4 regions of the Allobosea sp. MMO-172 genome follow, and region 4 is predicted to be linked to each of the others. Evidence: predicted binding sites of a transcription regulator. Region 4 holds the regulator's gene; each other region holds the start of a gene.
What was found. The regulator LexA, encoded in region 4, represses DNA repair genes until DNA is damaged. The targets are predictions, from matches to a motif close to TGTTCNNNNTGTGTTCNG.
Positions count from the first base shown of each region.

Region 1 (3,840 bases), on a different contig from region 4:
TCGAGGAGGCGAGGAGGGCCACGAGGCTGGTGGCGAGGCTGATCGATCTGGTCATGGTTCTACCTGGCGGCGCCGGCAGCGGTTCTGCTCATGTCTTGGGCAGGAAACCGATGTCGCTCTGATGGTGGATTACTTGTCTTGCTTCAGAATTAGTTCTTTAGAATTATAGTAAAGTAGCTTGATTTCATCGCGGATTCGATGTGTGATGAGTGTCATCAGCGATTTCAGTTGTTGCTGTAATGTTGTTTCTGCGGTCTAAGCTTGGACTTCCGCGAACGCCCTATAGGACTGAGACGAATCCGGTGTCGAAAACGGGAGATGTGGCTGTCGCGACACGCCTTGGCCTGGAGGCGGCCCCGGAAGCGCGGAATTTCGTGCCGTTCTGGCTGGTTTCCGCCGATGTCGGCCGCGACGAGGCGAGCACGCTGTCGCGGCGCATCCTCGGCCGTAACGTCGCCCGCGAAGCCGCGGCGCCCGATCTGCCCCTGCCTTTCGACGCGCGCTGCGTCCTGACCACGCGCCCCGATATCGGCCTGCGCTCCTGTTTCGCTCCGGCCTCGCACTGGATCTGGCAGCCGGAGCGGGGTGAGAAGGGCGCGCGCTACATCCTCATCCGCCCGGCCGAGGCGCGCGTCGTGATCCGCCAGGGCGACCGCCGCATTGCCTTGCGGGCTCGCGAAGCGGCGGCGCTCGTCCTCGACCAGCCGACGGAGTTCGTTCTCGCCCAGCCGGGCCGCATCGACGTGATCGAACTCGACGCCGCCCTGTTGCCGCTGCTGGCCGGGGAGGGGGCGGGGCTGATGCAGGTCATCCCGCGCTCGAACCCGGGCTTGCAGGCGCTGGCGCATTACGGCGCGTTGCTGCTGCGCGGCCTGCTGCCCTTGAATTCGACCGAGCTTCAGGCTCTCGCCAAGGGCCATGTCCATGATCTCATCGGAGCCGCCCTGTCGGATCGCGAACCTGCGGCGCCGGCTGCGATGGCAGACCGGCGGGCCGGCCGCCTTGCCGCGATCAAGGCCGATATCGAGGCGCGGCTGGAGCGGCGCGAACTCGGCGTGGAGATGATCGCGACCCTGCACGGCATCAGCGCCCGCGTCGTGCAGAAGCTCTTCGAGGCGGAGGGCCGGACCTTCTCCGATTATGTGCTGGAACGCCGGCTCGACCGCGCCTGGCACCGGCTGGTCACGGCGGAAGGCGCCGCGCTGACCATCAGCGCTGTGGCCTATGAGGTCGGCTTCGGTGATCTCTCCTATTTCAACCGCTGTTTCCGCAAGCGCTTCGGCCGCCCGCCCTCGCAGATCAAGGCGCAGGCGGTCAGCGGCGAGGGCTGAGAGGTCTTTTAAACACCCGCCTCATCGCGAGAGTCTGGCCGCGAATGAGGTCGGTCATTTCAGGCGTTTGCGTTTTGACCTGAAATGCGCGGGTCATTCCGGACAAGCCGCGAAGCGGCGCCGATCCGGGATCCATTCCGGAGCGCTTCCGACCAAGGTTCAGGCATGGATCCCGGGTCTCCCTCCGGTCGCCCGGGATGACCCGTGCATTTTCCGCGATCAAATACTCTTTGAAATCATGATGCTAACTCGCGGCCAAACTCTGAGGAGCGCTTTGGGAAATGTCCAAACGGCCTTCGCTCCGCGTCACCCTCTGGCAGGGGCATGGGGACGGCCGGAAGACTCGACTCGCCTTCCGGCAAGGCTCGTTCTATAAAAGAACAAAGAGAGAACATTTATCGTGCCCCATGCCGGAAACCGCACCGACCCTGTCCGACCTGCGTCGCAGCTTTACTGAGGCCGCTCTGCGGAGCGGCCCGGCTGCGGCCGGCCGGATCGGCCTGGGCATGCCCGCTCTGGACGATGTCCTGAACGGCGGGCTCGCGCGGGCGGCACTGCATGAGGTCTATGCCGCCGAGGTGGCCGATCTCGCCGCCGCGACCGGTTTCGCGCTCGGCCTCGCATTGCGGGCGGGGCAGGCGGAAGAGAAGGCCGTCGGCCGCACCATTCTCTGGGCGCGACAGGATTTCGTCGATGCCGAGGCTGGGCGGCTCCATGCGCCGGGGCTGAATGAACTTGGCCTCGATCCGGCGCGCCTGCTGCTGGTGCGGGCGCGCGATGGCGAGGGCGTTCTGCGGGCCGGGGCCGAGGCGGCGCGCTGTGCTGCGCTCGGCGCCGTGCTGATCGAGCCCTGGGGCGAGCCGCGCCCTTTCGACCTGACGGCGAGTCGTCGTCTCGCTTTGGCGGCGGAGGCCTCGGGCGTGCCGGTGCTGCTGCTGCGCGTCGCGGCGGCCGAGGCGCCGAGCGCGGCGCGCACGCGCTGGCAGGTGAAGGCGCTCGCCTCGCGGGTGCTGGAGGCCAATGCGCCGGGCGCCCCGGCCTTCGCCTTGAGATTGCTGCGTCAGCGCGGCGGCGCGGCCGAGCGTGAGTGGCGTGTGGAGTGGGACCGTGACCGACATTGCTTTGCGGAACGCAGCCTTTTCGATCGAGCCGTCCGGACAGACCATGCCGCGCCGCTATCTCGCCCTCTGGTTCCCCTATCTGGCGACGGACAGGTTGCGGCGGACGGGCGCGATTCCGGCCTCCGGCGCGCCGGCTGAGAGGCCGCATGTCCTGACCGAGATGCAGGGTAATGCGCTGCGCCTCGTCGATTGCGACCAGCGCGCCGTCGCCCTCGGCCTGACCCGGGGGATGACGCTGGCCGATGCCCGCGCCCGCATCCCCGATCTCGTCGCGCTGGAGGCGCAGCCGCAGGCCGATCGCGAGTTCCTCGAAGCGCTCGCCGGTTTCTGCGACCGCTTCACGCCGCTCGTCGCGCTCGACGAGCCGCATGGCCTGATGCTCGATATCACCGGCTGCGCCCACCTTTTCGGCGGCGAGGCCGGGCTCGGCACGCTGGCGGCGCGGGCCATGCAGCGTGGCGGCCTTCAGCTCAAGGCCGCCATCGCCGGCACACCCGATGCGGCCCGCGCCAGCGCCCGTCATGGCCGTGGCGGCATCATCCCGCCGGGGCAGGAGGAGAGGTGGCTCCGCCCGCTGCCGACCGCCGCGCTCGATACCGACGCCGAGACCGTGATCGCGCTCTCCCGCGCCGGTCTCAAGATGCTCGATCATCTCGCGGAGCGGCCGTCCGAAACCCTCTCCGCCCGCTTCGGCGAAGAACTGGCAACGAAGCTCCGGCGCATCCTCGGCCATGAGGATCGTCGCATCACGCCGTTGCGCCCGCCGCCCGATTGCGTGGTCGAGCGCCATTTCGCCGAGCCTTTCGCCGATACCGCAAGCCTCGAGGCCGTGGTCGTCAGGCTGATCGGGGAGGCCGCGCGGGTGCTGGAAGCGCGTGGCGAGGGCGGGCGCGTCTTCGAACTCGGCTTCTTCCGCAGCGATGGCGCCGTGCGCCGTCTCGCCATCGAGACTGGCCGCCCGTCGCGCGATGCCAAGGCGTTGCTTCGGCTCTATCGCGAGCGCGTCGAGACCCTGTCCGACCCGCTCGATCCCGGCTTCGGCTTCGATGCGATCAAGCTTGCCGTGCCGCTTTGCGAGCCGCTCGACACGCCCCAGCACAGCCTCGACGGCCGCGCGGTCGAGGAGGAGGCGGTGGCCGATCTCGTCGACCGGCTCGTCACCCGCTTCGGCCGCGACCGGGTGCTGCGCTTCGCGGCGCAGGACACCCATCACCCCGTTCGCGCCGCCAAGGCGCTCTCGGCCGCGGCGCCATTGCCGGAGGCGGCATGGTCGGCGCCCGAGCCCGAGGAGCCGCCGGCCCGTCCGCTCCAGCTCTTCGAGCCGCCCCAGCCGGTCGAGGCCATTGCGGAAGTACCGGACGGTCCGCCGATCCGCTTTCGCTGGCGCC
Region 1 is NZ_JBBCUM010000011.1:48,707-52,546, reverse strand. It holds gene WFK61_RS16905 (TonB-dependent receptor) at 1-55, opposite strand, end outside; gene WFK61_RS16900 (helix-turn-helix domain-containing protein) at 303-1,331, shown strand; gene WFK61_RS16895 (ImuA family protein) at 1,838-2,590, shown strand; gene WFK61_RS16890 (Y-family DNA polymerase) at 2,496-3,840, shown strand, end outside.
Region 1: a site for LexA is predicted at 1,708-1,725, ahead of WFK61_RS16895 (ImuA family protein). Genes of this name have one in related genera too.

Region 2 (3,840 bases), on a different contig from region 4:
ATCTCGCGCGTTCTCCGCCGCGAATAGCATCTGCTTCTGTGTCAGGGCACCAAGCTGGAGCGCGAAGAACTCGCCGAAGATCTCCGCCGCGATCCGGCGGTTCATCGAGAGCGAGCGCGGGCTGTAATGATGGCAGGCGATCAGACCCCAGAGCGCGCCGTCGACGATGATCGAGACTGACATCGAGGCCGAAACCCCCATGTTGCGCAGGTACTCGCAATGGATCGGCGAAACGCTGCGCAGATGCGCATAGGACAGGTCGAGCGGCTCGCCCGCTGCATCAAGCACCGGCGTGATCGGGAAGCGCTCACCGCTCGCGTCGGAGACGACGCGGATCGGGTTGAGAAGATAGAGTTGGCGCGCCTGCTGCGGGATGTCGCTCGCCGGGAAATGCTGCCCCATGAAGCTTTCGAGGTCGGGGCGCTTGGCCTCGCTGACGACCTTGCCAGAGCCGTCGGGCGCGAACTGGTAGATCATCACCCGGTCGTACTGGAGAACCGCCCTAAGCAGGCGCGCCGCATTCTTGATCAGCTGGGCCGGTGTCGTGACATCCGAGAGCCGACCGACCAGCGTCCGGGCGAATTCGAGCGGTGAACTTGGCCCAGCCGGGACACTCTCCTCGAACTCAATGATGGCGTTGCCCTTGAAGGCATGGATTGAAATGTCGAACTCGCGTTCGAGCGCAGGAAGGCGATAACGCGGCATCAGGCCGGCCCGGGATGGCACGCCGGAACGCGCGAGCGCATTGCGCATCTCATGCACGACCGGCCCGCCGAGTACCTCTTCGAGCCTGCGTCCGACGAGCTCGAACTCTCCAAGGCCAAGGAAGGTGCTGGCATTGCTGGAATGGCGCCGAATCGTCACCGCCTCGGCATCGCACACGATCATGCAGCCATGGGACTGTACGCTGCCGGGGATATGGATCGGCTCGCGATCGCAGTTCGTCAGATCAACCGTCGTCATGCAGGAGAGAGTTCTTCCGAAGTGAAGGCCTGGATGGCATGCACGAAGACTGCCCTGCTCGCCTGAGCTGCGGCATCCCATGCCTGTCGGTCGAGCCCTTCAAGCGCGACCAACAACGTGCGCCAGCTATCGAGTGAGCCGGCTTGCGCCGAAAGGTAGCGCGCTCCGTATTCAGGCCCGAATCCCAGAACGCCCACTCCCTTCACCAGCACGCGCGCGCCCAAGGCGGAGCCTTCGAGAACATAGGCTGCTCCCAAGAAGGCAGCCATGTCATTTGACAGATGGAAGGCCTCGGCTGCGGGAAGCGGGAGCGCCAGGTCGGCGAGGTCCGCCTCCAGCTCCGGCATAAGCCTGCGCGGCTGCCAGGACGAAGCCCCAACAGCCGTCGCATTCAGCAACGCGGCCTCGACCGGCGCGCGATGGCGGTACGATCCCTGCAGGAAGCGGGCATATGCGGCGCGGTTTGAAAAACCGCCAACAATGGCGTCAAGTTCGCGATGAAGCTTGCTCGTCTCCTCGCGCAGGAAACTTCTGATCTCGATCATTCTACCGGCATCCAGAATCGTTCCGCATCAGCATCGCTATAGCCCAACATCAGCGTAATCGGCGCTGTTTCCATTGCAGATTCCCGTTCGCCCCCGTCCTCTCGCCCGACGGATTGGCTTGAACTCGGCCTTGGGCTAGCCTAGGAACATATAAAGAACAAAAGGAATTGCGATGGCACAGCTCTCGGTCGTGGAGAAGCTCGAAATCCTCAGCGACGCCGCGAAATACGATGCGTCTTGCGCATCGAGCAGCACCACGAAGCGAGATTCGCGCGACGGGAAAGGCCTGGGCTCGACCTCGGGCGCCGGCATCTGCCATTCTTACGCGCCTGACGGCCGCTGCATCTCGCTCCTCAAGATCCTGTTGACGAATTTCTGCAGCTTCGACTGCGTCTTCTGCATCAACCGTTCGTCGAGCAATGTTCGCCGCGCCCGCTTCTCGGTCGAGGAAGTCGTCGCACTGACCCTCAATTTCTACCGCCGCAATTATATCGAAGGCCTTTTCCTGTCCTCAGGCATCATCCGCTCGGCCGATTACACGATGGCCGAGCTTGTGCGTGTCGCCGAAACGCTGCGCCGGCAGCATGGGTTCCGCGGCTATATCCATCTCAAGTTGATCCCCGGCGCGAGCCGCGATCTGATCGAGCGCGCCGGACTTTTCGCCGACCGGGTATCGATCAATGTCGAACTGCCGAGCGAGGCGGCGCTCGCGCGTTTCGCCCCGGAGAAACAGGCAGGCGAGATCAAGAGCGCGATGGGCGGCCTCAAACTGAAGATCGAGGCTGCGCGCGAGGAACGGGAGAAGAGCGCGAAGGCCCCGGCCTTCTCGCCTGCTGGGCAGAGCACGCAGATGATCGTTGGTGCTGATGGCGCAAGCGATTCCGCCATCCTGAAGCGCAGCGCCTGGCTTTATGGAAGCTTCGGCCTGAAGCGGGTTTATTACTCGGCCTTCAGCCCGATCCCGGATGCCTCGCGCCAGTTGCCACTCCAGCCTCCGCCGCTGATGCGCGAGCACCGGCTTTATCAGGCCGACTGGCTGACGCGCTTCTATGGTTTCGAGACTGAGGAAATCCTGGGGCGTAACGAGATGCTCGATCTCGATATCGACCCCAAGCTCGCCTGGGCGCTGCGCGAGCGCGGGCGCTTTCCCGTCGACGTGAACCGAGCCGATCGCGAGGGCCTGTTGCGGGTACCGGGTCTCGGTACGCGAAGTGTCGATCGCATTCTAGCCTCGCGACGGTTCCGCCGGCTCAGGCTAGAAGACGTCGGTCGGCTGACGCGATCGCTCACGACGATCCGACATTTCATCGTGGCAGAGGGCTGGCGACCGGGCAGCGGACTTGACGCTCAGAACCTACAGGCCCGGTTGAAGCCGCAACCGCGACAATTGACGCTCTTCCCGTGATCGCAGCCCGACTGAACGGGCCTGCCGATTTTGCCGGCTGGCGCCGCGAGGCCCGCCGGCTGGCGCTTGCCGGCGTCAAGCCCGAGGCCGTCGCCTGGCTAACGAGCGAGGATGATGCCGGACTGTTCGCAATGGAGAACGTCACTCCGGTCGAGGGCGGAAGTATTGCGCTGATTGTGTCCCGCCGTTTCATCGAGCTTGCCGAAAACGTCGTCTGTCATCGGGATCCCAGCCGTTTCGTCCTACTGCATCGTCTGCTGCTGCGTTTGCAGGACGAGCCGCGCCTGCTCGACAATGCAGCCGACTCTGACATCGCACGCGCCGAGGCGATGGCCCGCTCGGTGCGCCGCGACCTGCACAAGATGACCGCCTTCGTCCGCTTCCGGGCCGTGTCGGGCGCGGGCGAGGAAGGCCCCTTCATTGCCTGGTTCGAGCCGGAGCATTTCATCCTCGAACGGGCCGCTAGCTTCTTCACGGGGCGCTTCGCCGGGATGCTCTGGTCGATCATGACGCCGCAGGGCTCGCTGCACTGGGACGGCAAAGCGCTTCAGCTCGGCCCCGCCGCCAGCAAGGCCGATGCGCCGGACGGCGATGCCATGGAAGTCTATTGGCTCACCTACTACGCCAACATCTTCAATCCGGCCCGCCTGAAGCCGAAGGCGATGAAAAGTGAGATGCCGGTGAAATACTGGCGGAACCTACCCGAGGCCGAATTGATTGTGCCTCTGATCGCAAGCGCCGCCCGGCGAGCAGAGGATATGGTGATGCGCGCTCCGACGCAGCCACCCGAACGACATGCCCGGCAGCTTCGGCATCGCCCCGAAGCACCGAGCGAAAAACTTGCGATCACCTCCTGGCAGGATGCGGCCGCTGCGGCGCAACGGTGCAAGCGCTGTGACCTGCATTGTCATGGCACGCAGACGGTCT
Region 2 is NZ_JBBCUM010000020.1:50,430-54,269, forward strand. It holds gene WFK61_RS23225 (HWE histidine kinase domain-containing protein) at 1-963, opposite strand, end outside; gene WFK61_RS23230 (biliverdin-producing heme oxygenase) at 960-1,508, opposite strand; gene WFK61_RS23235 (putative DNA modification/repair radical SAM protein) at 1,681-2,913, shown strand; gene WFK61_RS23240 (UdgX family uracil-DNA binding protein) at 2,910-3,840, shown strand, end outside.
Region 2: a site for LexA is predicted at 1,651-1,668, ahead of WFK61_RS23235 (putative DNA modification/repair radical SAM protein). Genes of this name have one in related genera too.

Region 3 (3,840 bases), on a different contig from region 4:
AAAGTGGCAACGGCGCCGGCAAGAAGTTCGCGCGGCGGATTGGTCAGCCATTCGCGCCGAAGAGTGGATATGAGCATGGTGGTCTCGCAAGGCATCGCCATCGGTCCACCCGGCGGTGCGACCTTCCGATGGACGTTAGATTGCCTGTTGCGTTGTCCGGCGGATCGGCGGCCGGAAGAGCCACCCGGAATTACACCGGGTCCGAGGTTCGTGGGAACCGTTATAGCCACCTGACCGCGAGGGACAACGGGCAATCCGCCGATAACTGCTGGACTGGCGCAGGCCAGCCTTCCGACGCCTCAGGCGGCGGGCGGGCCGTTTCGCGATTTGTTTCCAGACATCCGCTTTGAAATCGAAGCAGCAGGATGGGTTGATCGCTTCGAGATCAATCTGAGCGCCGATGCCGGGATCTGTCGGAACGGCAAGACCGCCCCTCACCTCCGTCTTCTTGGAAGGGCGAGGACTTGGACGTAGTCATTCGCATTCGAGAAATAGGGATAGGTTTCCAGCGGCATGCCATGCCAGACGTCGTCCAAACCTGCGCTGTCGCGGCAGTGCAGAGCGAACTGGCACATTGTGAGGGAAGGCACGGGCGTTGTAGCTCTCGGCCGTCCGAGAAGTTCCCGATCAGGAGCGGATGCTGGGGTGCCGAACGTCAACCAAGCTTGATTTCCAAGTTAAATCATTTGCTTAGCTGGGAGTAAATGGCGGACAGGGCGGGATTCGAACCCGCGATACGGTTTCCCGTATACACACTTTCCAGGCGTGCGCCTTCAACCACTCGGCCACCTGTCCGGCGCGCTGCTTATGACTGCCGGCCCGCCATCTTTCAAGGCCCGAGATGCAGGGTTTTGCACAATCGCGGTAAATCATGCTCATCCGGTTGCGATCTCGGGCCGGCAGGGTCACATCTGGAAGCCTGAGCCGGCATGCCGGCCGGCGGCATGACCTGTCGCTGCGGATTGCGACAGGGAGCGGGCGGTGCGGTTTCTTCTCCGGTTGATCGGGTATCTGGCCGTTGCCGCCGGTTTCGTCGCGCTGGTGATCGACGGTGCCAGGTCGATCGCCAATGCCGGCCTGCGCTTCACGCCGGTCGGCGAGGTGCTGATCGCGGTCGTCCAGGAGCGCTATCAGCTCATCCAGCCGACGATCGAACGCAATATCCACCCCTGGCTCTGGGACCCGGTCGTGCTGACGGTCCTGCGCTCACCTGTCGCCCTGGCCGCTCTCCTGCTCGGCTTCGCCTTGCTCTGGCTCGGGCGGCGCCCACAGGAGGCCATCGGCATCGTCACGCGTCGGTGATGGCACGCTTGCATTGCCTCCCCTGTCCGAACGGCCTGCGGACGCTTACATAGGCGTCGAGCCCGAACGAACGGAGCCAACGATGTTCTCCCTGCGCAAGAAGACCGAGATTCCGACTGCCGCCGAGGCGCTGCCCGGCCGCCCTACCGCGATCCCTACCGCCGAAACCCATTTCGTCAATGGCCGCCCACTCGCCGGGCCCTATCCGGAAGGGCTCCGCAAGGCCGTCTTCGGCCTCGGCTGCTTCTGGGGCGCCGAGCGCAAGTTCTGGCAGAGCGGCGAGGGCATCTGGGTTACCGCCGTGGGCTATGCCGGTGGCGCGACGCCCAACCCGACCTATGAGGAGGTCTGCAGCGGCCTGACCGGCCATACCGAAATCGTCCTCGTGGTCTTCGATCCCGAAAAGATCGCCTATGAGGACCTGCTCAGGATCTTCTGGGAGAATCATGACCCGACCCAGGGCATGCGCCAGGGCGGCGATATCGGCACGCAGTATCGCTCCGCGATCTATACCTATGGCGCCGAACAGCAGGAGGCGGCCGAGCGCTCGCGCGCCGAATACGGCAAGGCGCTGGCGGCTGGCGGCTATGGCCCGATCACGACCGAGATCCGGGAAGCGCCGACACTCTATTTCGCCGAGGATTACCATCAGCAATACCTCGCGAAGAATCCGGGCGGCTATTGCGGCCTGGGCGGCACCGGCGTCGCCTGCCAGATCGGCCTCGGCGTCGAGGCCTGACGACAAGGGGAGGCTCGGCCTCCCCTTCTTTTGGGTCTGATGAGTTCCCGATATGTTCTTGCGTTGGCGCTGAAGCTTCGCTAGCTTCCCCAAGGGACAGGGGAGCGAAGCCGAGATGGTGGCGCGGGTCGCGACGGTGGCGTTCGAGGGGATCGAGGCGCGCGTCGTCGACGTTCAGGTCCAGATCGCGCCGGGCGGCGTCGCCTTCGTCCTGGTTGGCCTTCCTGACAAGGCGGTGGCCGAAAGCCGCGAGCGGGTTCGCGCGGCGCTGCTGGCCTCGGGTCTTGCCTTGCCGGCCAAGCGCGTCACCGTGAACCTCGCCCCGGCCGACCTGCCGAAGGAGGGCAGCCATTACGACCTGCCGATCGCGCTCGCCGTGATGGCGGCGATCGGGGCGATTCCCGCCGATGCCCTCGCAGGCTACGCGGTGCTCGGCGAACTCGCGCTCGACGGTTCGATCGCGCCGGTGGCGGGCGTCCTGCCGGCGGCGATCGCAGCCTATTCTAGAGGGCAGGGGCTGATCTGCCCGGCGGCTTTAGGCCCCGAGGCGGCCTGGGCGGCGGCCGATATCGACATCCTGGCGCCGCGCTCGCTCATTCAGCTCGCCAATCATTTCAAGGGCACGCAGGTGATGGCACGGCCCGAGCCGGCGGTGGCGCGCCAGGCCGGGTCCTTGCCGGATCTCGCCGACGTCAAGGGCCAGGAAAGCGCCCGGCGCGTGCTCGAGATCGCTGCGGCCGGCGGGCACAATCTCCTGATGAACGGGCCGCCCGGCGCCGGCAAGTCGATGCTGGCGAGCCGCCTGCCCTCGATCCTGCCGCCGCTCTCGCCGCGCGAATTGCTGGAGGTATCGATGGTCCTCTCCGTCGCCGGAAAGCTCGCCGACGGCGCCCTGACCGACCGGCGGCCTTTCCGGGCACCGCACCATTCCGCTTCGATGGCGGCGCTCGTCGGCGGCGGCCTTCAGGCCCGGCCGGGCGAGGTCTCGCTCGCGCATCACGGCGTGCTCTTCCTCGACGAATTGCCGGAATTCCAGCCGCAGGCGCTCGATGCCCTGCGCCAGCCGCTGGAGACCGGCGAAGTCCTGATCTCCCGTGCCAATAACCGCGTCGTCTATCCCGCGCGCTTCCAGCTCGTCGCTGCGATGAACCCTTGCCGCTGCGGCCGGGCGACGGAGCCGGGCTATGCCTGCCGTCGCCAGCCGAACGACCGCTGCATGGCGCAGTATCAGGCGCGCGTCTCCGGCCCGCTGCTCGATCGGATCGATATCGCGATCGACGTGCCTGCCGTGACGGCGGCGGACCTGATCCGCCCAGCCGCGGGAGAGAATTCGACGACGGTCGCCGCCCGTGTTGCCGCTGCCCGCCGTATCCAGGCGGCGCGCTTCGAGGGCCTCGGGCTTGGCCATGTCATGACCAATGCCGCTTGCCCGGTCCCGGTGATCGAGGAGATCGCGCGGCCGGACAATGCGGGGCTCGCGCTGCTGCGCGACGCGGCCGAGGCCTTGCGCTTGACGGCGCGCGCCTATCACCGCGTGCTCAAGGTCGCCCGCACGCTCGCCGATCTCGACGAAGAGGCAAAGGTCGGCCGGCGCCATCTCGCCGAGGCCCTGTCCTATCGGGCGCGTGGCGAGGACCTCGTGCAGGCGGCCTGAGGTCGAGGGTTAATGAACTCTCCTCTGCATCCCCTCGAATTCGCCGTTTTCTCCGGCCGCTTTTTCAAGGCGACCTGCGTAGATCGAAGGGCATGGCTTCTTCGATCTGGTCATGGCTTGCTCTTGCCCTCGCGGCGCTCTTGCT
Region 3 is NZ_JBBCUM010000006.1:260,590-264,429, forward strand. It holds gene WFK61_RS11905 (SulP family inorganic anion transporter) at 1-77, opposite strand, end outside; sul1 at 151-206, opposite strand; tRNA gene WFK61_RS11910 (tRNA-Ser) at 706-795, opposite strand; gene WFK61_RS11915 (hypothetical protein) at 982-1,302, shown strand; gene msrA (peptide-methionine (S)-S-oxide reductase MsrA) at 1,385-2,041, shown strand; gene WFK61_RS11925 (YifB family Mg chelatase-like AAA ATPase) at 2,157-3,695, shown strand; gene WFK61_RS11930 (hybrid sensor histidine kinase/response regulator) at 3,788-3,840, shown strand, end outside.
Region 3: a site for LexA is predicted at 2,084-2,101, ahead of WFK61_RS11925 (YifB family Mg chelatase-like AAA ATPase). Genes of this name have one in related genera too.

Region 4 (3,840 bases):
CCTCGTCGATCGCGCGGCGCTGAGCATGCGCAACCTCGCGCTCGCCGCCATGATCGTGCTGCTGCGCGAGCCGGAGGCGCTGCTCGGCCCAAGCTTCCAGATGTCCTTCGGTGCGGTCGCGGCGCTGATCGCCTTCGCCGAGCGCTGGGAGAGAAGAGACCGCAGCGAGCCGCCGCCGGCCTTGCCCTGGCCGCTCGGGCCGATCTGGACGGTGGCGCTCGGCATCCTCGTCACCACCATGCTGGCGACGGCCGCGACCGCACCCTTCGGCGCCTATCATTTCCAGACCTTCAACCCCTTCGGCCTGCTCGGCAACGCGATGGCGCTGCCCTTCGTCTCGCTCTTCGTGATGCCGGCGGCGGTGTTCGGCGTGCTGGCCTACCCGTTCGGACTGGACTGGCCGGCCTGGGCCTTGATGGGGCTCGCCTCCGATGTCGTGCTCAGGGTGGCGCATTGGGTTGCGACCATCGACCATTCCACCGTGACGATCGCAGCCTTCGGCCCGGCCGTGCTGGCCTGCTTCGCGATGGCGCTGCTCTGGCTGACGCTCTGGACCACGGGCTGGCGCTGGCTGGCCGCCGTGCCGCTCATCCTCGGCGTGGCGATAGCCGGCAAGCCGGAGCGGCCGGAAATCCTGATCGAGCGCGACGGCTCCGGGCTGGCGGTGCGCGGGCCGGACGGACGCCTCGCGATCGCGGGCAAGCCCAGCCGCTTCGTCCTGCAGCAATGGCTTGCGGCCGATGGCGACAACCGCTCGCCGGACGATCCTACGCTGCGCAACGGCATCGCCTGCGACCGCCTGGCCTGCGTGGCGCAGACAGCCGACAAGCGCACGGTCTCCTATACGCGCGAGCGCCTTGCCATCATCGAGGATTGCCTGCGCGCCGACCTCGTCGTCACCGCCATCCCCTGGAGCGGAGCCTGCAAGGCCAGGCTGGTCGAGCGCATGGCGCTCACGCGCGACGGTGCGACCTCGCTCTACCGGACGACGGCAGGGTGGAGCAGTCGAACCTCGGAACCAAGCGCCGCCGATCGCCCCTGGAGTCGCCGGCGTGAGCCTCGTCCGGTTGAGGTTGCAAACCGGTCGGCCGGTCAGCCTGCGACGGTACAACCCGCGTCAGCGATCGAGAGCGAAGCCGATGCGGATGTCGAGCGCCTTCAGTAACGCCGCATCAGATTGACGAGGCGGCCCTGGATCTTGACCCGGTCGGGGCCGAGCACGCGGGTCTCGTAAGCCGGGTTCGCCGCTTCGAGCGCAATCGAGGAGCCGCGCTTGCGCAGGCGCTTCAGCGTCGCTTCCTCGTCGTCGATCAGCGCCACGACGATGTCGCCGGTATTGGCGGTGTCCTGCCTGCGGATGACGACCGTGTCGCCGTCGAGAATGCCGGCCTCGACCATCGAATCGCCGCGTACTTCCAGCGCGTAATGCTCGCCCGAGCCGAGCATGTCCGGCGGCAGCGAGACCGTGTGGCTGCGGCTCTGGATCGCCGAGATCGGCGTGCCTGCCGCGATCCGCCCCATGACCGGAATGGCGATGGAATGCCGGCTGTCGTCCTCGATGGCAGCGGGGCGAGGCTTGGCGACGCTCGGCTGCGCGCCGAGACCACCCTGCACGACGGCGGGGCTGAAGCGGGGCCGCGGCTGCGGCGCGCCGAGCCCGTCCGGCATCTTGATGACTTCGAGCGCGCGGGCGCGGTTCGGCAGGCGGCGGATGAAGCCGCGCTCCTCCAGCGCCATGATCAGGCGGTGGATGCCGGATTTCGAGCGCAGGTCGAGCGCGTCCTTCATCTCGTCGAAGGAAGGGGGCACGCCACTTTCGCGCAAGCGTTCCTGGATGAAGCGCAGGAGTTCGTGTTGCTTGCGTGTCAGCATGGTCGCCGCCAGCCCCTCAAAGCGCAGATTCGAAACAAAGCACGAACACCATACGCGTTCTGCTTGTGTTCCGCAAGCTGCTACCGCAAGGGCAGGATATGGCAGGGGTCGCCCTTCCTGGCCGGCGCGGCATGGGCCGGGCGGATCGTGAGGGCTTGCGCGCGCGCCAGCGTGCCGAGCATCGAGGAATCCTGCCGGTCGAAGGGCGTTGCGACCCAGCCTTCCGGAGTCAGAATCAACTCCGAGCGCAGATAGTCCTCGCGCTCGTCATTGCCGGGCATGTCGCGGCCGAGGATGGCGGGGATGCTGCGGTCGCGATCGGCATCGGCGATGCCGAGCAGCGCCTCGATCAAGGGCAGCACGAAGAGATGGCCGCAGACGATCGAGGAGACCGGGTTGCCCGGCAGCCCGACCACGACCATCCGGCCGAGCCGGCCGGTCATCATCGGCTTGCCCGGCCGCATCGCGATCTTCCAGAAGCCGAGGGTCATGCCGGCGCGCGTCAGCGCCTCCTGAACGAGGTCATGCGCGCCGACGGAGGCGCCGCCGAGCGTGATCAGCACATCGGCATCGGCCTCGCTCGCCCTTGCGATCTTGCTGGCCAGATCGGCATGGTCGTCGCGCGCGATGCCGAGATCGAGCACGGTGCCGCCGGCCTTCTCGACAAGCGCCGCGAGCGAGAACGAGTTCGAGGCGACGATCTGGTCGCGCCCGACCGGTTCGCCCGGCGCCACCAATTCGTCGCCGGTGGCGAGGATCGCGACCCGCGGCTTGCGCCTGACCGGCAGGGCCGGATGTCCCATCGCGGCGGCAAGCCCGAGCGCCGCGCTGTCGAGCACGCGGCCGGCCGAAAGCAGGACGTCGCCCGCGTGGAAATCGAGCCCGGCGGCGCGAAGGAACTTGCCCTTGGCCGGCGGGATGCGGACGCGGATGACCGGGCTGCCGACGCCGTCAGCGTCTTCCTGCATCAGGATGGTGTCGGCTCCGTCAGGCATCGGCGCGCCCGTGAAGATGCGCACGGCCTGTCCCGGCCCGACGGCACCCTCATAGGCCCGGCCGGCGGCGGATTCGCCGATGACCGAGAGCGAGACGCCTTCCGCCATCTCGTCGCCGCGCACGGCGTAGCCGTCCATGGCAGAATTGGCGAAGGGCGGCTGGGTCCTGAGCGCCTTGACCTCGCCGGCGAGCACCCGCCAGGCGCATTGCGCCAGCGGCAGGGTTTCCGCTCCCGTCGGCCCCGGAATGCTGTCGAGCAGCGCCTTGCGCGCGACGGGGACCGGAGTGAGCGCCATCAGAGCACGATGCCGAAAAGTGGGAACCGGTTTTCGGACGCCATCGTGCTCACTCCTCTAACCAACTTTAGCCTCGTAGTCGCCGGACTGGCCGCCGGATTTGTGCAGCAGACGGATATTCTCGATCCGCATCGCCCGGTCGACGGCCTTGACCATGTCGTAGACCGTCAGGCAGGCGACGGAGACGGCGGTGAGCGCCTCCATCTCGACGCCGGTCTGGCCCTTCATTCTGACCTCGGCGCGCACGCGCACGCCCGGCAGGGCCTCGTCGATCTCAAGATCGACGGCGATCTTGCTGAGCAACAGCGGGTGGCAGAGCGGGATCAGCTCATGCGTGCGCTTCGCCGCCATGATGCCGGCGAGGCGCGCGGTGCCGAGCACGTCGCCCTTCTTGGCGTTGCCGTCGCGCACGATCGCGATCGTCTCCGGTGCCATGACGACCTGGCCTTCGGCGATCGCCATGCGGGTCGTCTCGGCCTTGCCGCCGACATCGACCATATGCGCCTGGCCTTGCGCGTCGAGATGGCTGAGCCGGCTCACGCCGCGACGGCCTTGCCGGTGAGCAGCGCCTGCGTCGCGGCGGTGACGTCGGCCTGCCGCATCAGGCTCTCGCCGACGAGGAAGGTGTTCACGCCGATCCGGTTGAGCCGGGCGATGTCTTCATGTGTGAAGATGC
Region 4 is NZ_JBBCUM010000024.1:13,693-17,532, reverse strand. It holds gene WFK61_RS24470 (ComEC/Rec2 family competence protein) at 1-1,165, shown strand, start outside; gene lexA (transcriptional repressor LexA) at 1,159-1,872, opposite strand; gene WFK61_RS24460 (molybdopterin molybdotransferase MoeA) at 1,953-3,164, opposite strand; gene moaC (cyclic pyranopterin monophosphate synthase MoaC) at 3,222-3,704, opposite strand; gene trpC (indole-3-glycerol phosphate synthase TrpC) at 3,701-3,840, opposite strand, start outside.